2 regions of the Bacillus sp. JZ105 genome follow, and region 2 is predicted to be linked to the other one. Evidence: a T-box and tRNA genes for the amino acid it is inferred to sense, from the RefSeq annotation. Region 2 holds a T-box; the other holds one or more tRNA genes.

Region 1 (2,222 bases), 260 kb from region 2:
GTGTAGGCGGTAACCCCGTCTCAAGGGTTCGAATCCCTTGCTCTCCGCCACAATTTACATAATAAAGGGCCCGTTGGTCAAGCGGTTAAGACACCGCCCTTTCACGGCGGTAACACGGGTTCGAATCCCGTACGGGTCACCATTTTTATAGAATATACACCAGCATTTATTATTCGGAGGATTAGCTCAGCTGGGAGAGCATCTGCCTTACAAGCAGAGGGTCGGCGGTTCGAGCCCGTCATCCTCCACCATATCTTTTATATCGTCGCGGGGTGGAGCAGTTCGGTAGCTCGTCGGGCTCATAACCCGAAGGTCGCAGGTTCAAATCCTGCCCCCGCAACCAAAATGGTCCGGTAGTTCAGTTGGTTAGAATGCCTGCCTGTCACGCAGGAGGTCGCGGGTTCGAGTCCCGTCCGGACCGCCATTTTTCAAAAGAATACTTGGCTCGGTAGCTCAGTTGGTAGAGCAACGGACTGAAAATCCGTGTGTCGGCGGTTCGATTCCGTCCCGAGCCACCACTATTTGCCGGTGTAGCTCAATTGGTAGAGCAACTGACTTGTAATCAGTAGGTTGGGGGTTCAAGTCCTCTTGCCGGCACTGTTTTTCAAAAGTGGAGGGGTAGCGAAGTGGCTAAACGCGGCGGACTGTAAATCCGCTCCCTCCGGGTTCGGCGGTTCGAATCCGCCCCCCTCCACCATTTTTTGTTTTCATAGGGGCATAGTTTAACGGTAGAACAGAGGTCTCCAAAACCTCCGGTGTGGGTTCGATTCCTACTGCCCCTGCCAATTATACTTTATAATTCATTACATCTATGGCGGTTGTGGCGAAGTGGTTAACGCACCAGATTGTGGCTCTGGCACTCGTGGGTTCGATTCCCATCAATCGCCCCATTTTATTATTGGGCTATAGCCAAGCGGTAAGGCAACGGACTTTGACTCCGTCATGCGTTGGTTCGAATCCAGCTAGCCCAGTTGATATGCGGAAGTAGTTCAGTGGTAGAACACCACCTTGCCAAGGTGGGGGTCGCGGGTTCGAATCCCGTCTTCCGCTCCAATAATGGCGGCATAGCCAAGTGGTAAGGCAGAGGTCTGCAAAACCTTTATCCCCGGTTCAAATCCGGGTGTCGCCTTTTTTGAAAAGACTGCCGGGGTGGTGGAATTGGCAGACACACAGGACTTAAAATCCTGCGGTAGGTGACTACCGTGCCGGTTCAAGTCCGGCCCTCGGCACCATTGTTTTTTAATATAAGATGCGCTCTTTTATAATCATGCCGGTGTGGCGGAATTGGCAGACGCGCACGACTCAAAATCGTGTTCCTCACGGAGTGCCGGTTCGACCCCGGCCACCGGTATCAAATTGCTTTAGAATCAAGGCCTCAACATTAAGTTGAGGCCTTTTTCTTTGTGTTCTAACGCGCGACTATAAGCGACTAAAAAACCAAAATCGTGTGCGTAGATTGATTGAACTTTTGCTCTAAAGATAGCCTTCTGCATTATCACGTAATGAAGCTGGCTCTTCTCCTAATATAGCCTATATAAGGATATAAAAGTAGTTGAAATACCGGCTTTGGACCGCTTCTTTCTTCTGCCAGCGATACAACCGTCTCCAGATTTCCTCCTGCACTATCTCCACCGGAATAGAGAATTTGCCATACGCATTTACATACCTTCCGTATGATCTGGATATAATTCATAATATGTAAGATAACATTATTAAACTTGGAAAGAGTAAGTCTGAAACCGTCCAGTTTAAAATACCTTCATAAATATGCACAAAATTATATTGTACGAAAATGATGTTCTTATTGAACCAACCTTTTTAACATTAGTTTGATAAGCATAAAAATAAAGTAGGGATAGTACCACCTAATTAGGTACTATCCCTTTTCACTCCATTTACTTTTTAATTCTGCCGATGTAATCTTTTTGATTCTTTCTTTTGTGAAAAGTTTAAACCTCTGCCTTTACTACTCTTTCGAAAGCCTTCTTAACGGCTTGTAAATATTCATTCTTAGTTTGGACAGATATGTCTGCATTTGGATTCAATTCTTCGAAACCATGATAGCATCCAGGATACAAGTGAAATTCTACATCAACACCAGCTTGGGCAAGTTTAGTTACATAGGTTATTGTTTCATCGCGGAACGGGTCTAATTGACCGACACATGTGTAGGTGTACGGCAAGTTACTATAGTCCTCTGCTCGTGCTGGGGCTGCATAGGC
Region 2 (2,222 bases):
GCAGTTAGTTCAGTAAAGAACGGTGTTGGATTCTCTAGCTCAACTACAAGCGTTTTGTCATCTTTAGCTTTAATGCCAACATCAGCAACTTTCGCTTTCCCTTTGTTTGCTGCTTCAGCACCTTTAATATAGTAAAGCTGGTAAGCATATTGAGATTCATTTTTAGGATCTAATGCCCATTTCCAAGCATATTCAAAATCTTCTGCTTTTACAGGGTCACCATTAGACCATTTTGCATCACGAAGTGTGAATGTATAAGTTTTACCATCAGCACTTGTTTTGATATCAGAAGCCATTGCATTTTCTGGCTTTCCTTCAGCGTTAATTCTTGTTAATCCCTCAAAAGTCTGACGGATGACACTGCCTGAAGTTGAATCATTTGCCAATCCCGGATGTAGAGAAAAAGGCTCAGTGGAGATATTCACATTTAATGTTGTTTTAGCCTCTCCAGAACTGCTCGTGCTGTCGCCTGATTTGTTTCCGCTGAAACCACAAGCGCTTAATACAAGTGTGAAAATAAGCATTAAAGTAACAACAGACCAACGCTTTTTCAACTGTATTCCCCCTTATAATATGTTTTTAGTTCAAAGGTCTCGATAGAAGATGAGATTCAGATTTAAGAAATAGCGTAAAAAAGTCCCTAAATAGCTTACTTTCTATTTCTTTTGTTTTTTCTGAATTTTCACTATGTAAAGAGCCTAGCACAAACGTGTGAACAAATTCATTATAATGAATAGAATAATTTATTGCAATATCAATTTCATATATTTTTTAAAAACGTAAATGGGGATAAAGAGGGATTTTTATAAACTAAAGTCTCAATCACTTCAACAAATTAAAGCGTAAATTGATTAAAATAATTTAACAAATTCAGCTGGAATAATGTTTTATACATATAATTAATCATCCTTTTTTAAAAGAATCTGACAGATATTTGGTATTTTATCTAAAATTTTAAGTGTCAATAGGCATGATGAGAAGGTCACATAATGGCTTCGTGACTTTTTCATGGTCATCCTTTATAATAGATAGACATACTGTTGCGATGAAAAAGAAGAGTACATATATTCACCATTTACAGAGAGTCTGCGGCCGGTGTGAGCAGATAATGGCATGTATGGAATGGGCTTTGGAGCAGCTAACCGAACACTTCTAAAAAAGTGAGTAGGCTTAGACGGAGCAGTCTCCGTTATCAACGTCTTGAGTGATTTCTATGTGAAATAACAAGGGTGGTACCACGGTTCATTCGTCCCTTTTCTGTTGAAAAGTGATGGGTGGGCCTTTTTATATTGAAGAAAAGAGGTTTTAGTATGACAAAGAAGACAATTTTTTCAGGCATTCAGCCGAGCGGTTCTGTCACATTAGGGAACTATATTGGAGCAATGAAGCAATTTGTCGATTTGCAGCATGACTATAATGGCTATTTTTGTGTCGTGGATCAGCATGCGATTACAGTGAGTCAGGACCGATTAGCTCTCCGCCAAAATATTAGAAGCTTAGCAGCTCTCTATTTAGCGGTTGGTCTTGATCCAGAGAAAGCGACATTGTTTATCCAATCAGAGGTACCTGCTCACGCCCAGGCAGGATGGATGCTTCAATGTGTTGCTTATATTGGGGAATTAGAAAGAATGACCCAATTTAAGGACAAATCCGCTGGAAAAGAAGCAGTTGTTTCAGGTCTATTAACGTATCCCCCATTAATGGCTGGCGATATCTTATTATATGGTACTGATTTAGTCCCTGTTGGAGAAGACCAAAAGCAGCATCTTGAATTGACTAGAACGCTTGCTGAACGCTTTAACCGAAAGTACAATGACATCTTCACTGTGCCTGAAGTGAAAATTCCAAAAGAAGGCGCTCGGATTATGTCTTTAACAGATCCAACGAAAAAAATGAGCAAATCCGATCCGAACCAAAAATCTTTCATTACCTTATTAGATGAACCAAAGCAGCTTGAAAAGAAAATTAAAAGTGCTGTGACGGATTCAGAAGGCATCGTCAAGTATGACAAAGAAAACAAGCCTGGAATTGCCAACTTGCTGACGATTTATTCTGTATTAGGCAACATACCCATTGCAGAGCTGGAGCAAAAGTACGAAGGCAAAGGATATGGTGAGTTTAAAGGAGATCTTGCGAACGTTGTCGTTGATGCTTTAAAACCAATTCAAGATCGATACTATGAACTCATTGAATCAGACGAGCTTGACCGCATTCTAGACGAA

Evidence for each region. The T-box of region 2 lies ahead of trpS (tryptophan--tRNA ligase). A T-box ahead of a tRNA ligase gene usually reads a tRNA of that ligase, here a tRNA-Trp.
Region 1: it encodes a tRNA-Trp, which carries the amino acid that the T-box ahead of trpS (tryptophan--tRNA ligase) is inferred to sense. The anticodon was not compared.

What each region holds. Positions count from the first base shown of each region.
Region 1 covers NZ_CP096387.1:883,003-885,224, forward strand. Annotated here, with positions in the region: tRNA gene M1D81_RS04350 (tRNA-Ser) at 1-50, shown strand, start outside; tRNA gene M1D81_RS04355 (tRNA-Glu) at 68-142, shown strand; tRNA gene M1D81_RS04360 (tRNA-Val) at 176-251, shown strand; tRNA gene M1D81_RS04365 (tRNA-Met) at 267-343, shown strand; tRNA gene M1D81_RS04370 (tRNA-Asp) at 348-424, shown strand; tRNA gene M1D81_RS04375 (tRNA-Phe) at 443-518, shown strand; tRNA gene M1D81_RS04380 (tRNA-Thr) at 525-597, shown strand; tRNA gene M1D81_RS04385 (tRNA-Tyr) at 613-697, shown strand; tRNA gene M1D81_RS04390 (tRNA-Trp) at 712-785, shown strand; tRNA gene M1D81_RS04395 (tRNA-His) at 815-890, shown strand; tRNA gene M1D81_RS04400 (tRNA-Gln) at 900-971, shown strand; tRNA gene M1D81_RS04405 (tRNA-Gly) at 979-1,053, shown strand; tRNA gene M1D81_RS04410 (tRNA-Cys) at 1,059-1,129, shown strand; tRNA gene M1D81_RS04415 (tRNA-Leu) at 1,144-1,232, shown strand; tRNA gene M1D81_RS04420 (tRNA-Leu) at 1,270-1,351, shown strand; partial or broken gene M1D81_RS04425 (alpha/beta hydrolase fold domain-containing protein) at 1,477-1,633, opposite strand; gene M1D81_RS04430 (alpha/beta hydrolase) at 1,950-2,222, opposite strand, start outside.
Region 2 covers NZ_CP096387.1:1,146,589-1,148,810, reverse strand. Annotated here, with positions in the region: gene M1D81_RS05685 (peptide ABC transporter substrate-binding protein) at 1-554, opposite strand, end outside; T-box leader at 1,037-1,257, shown strand; gene trpS (tryptophan--tRNA ligase) at 1,311-2,222, shown strand, end outside.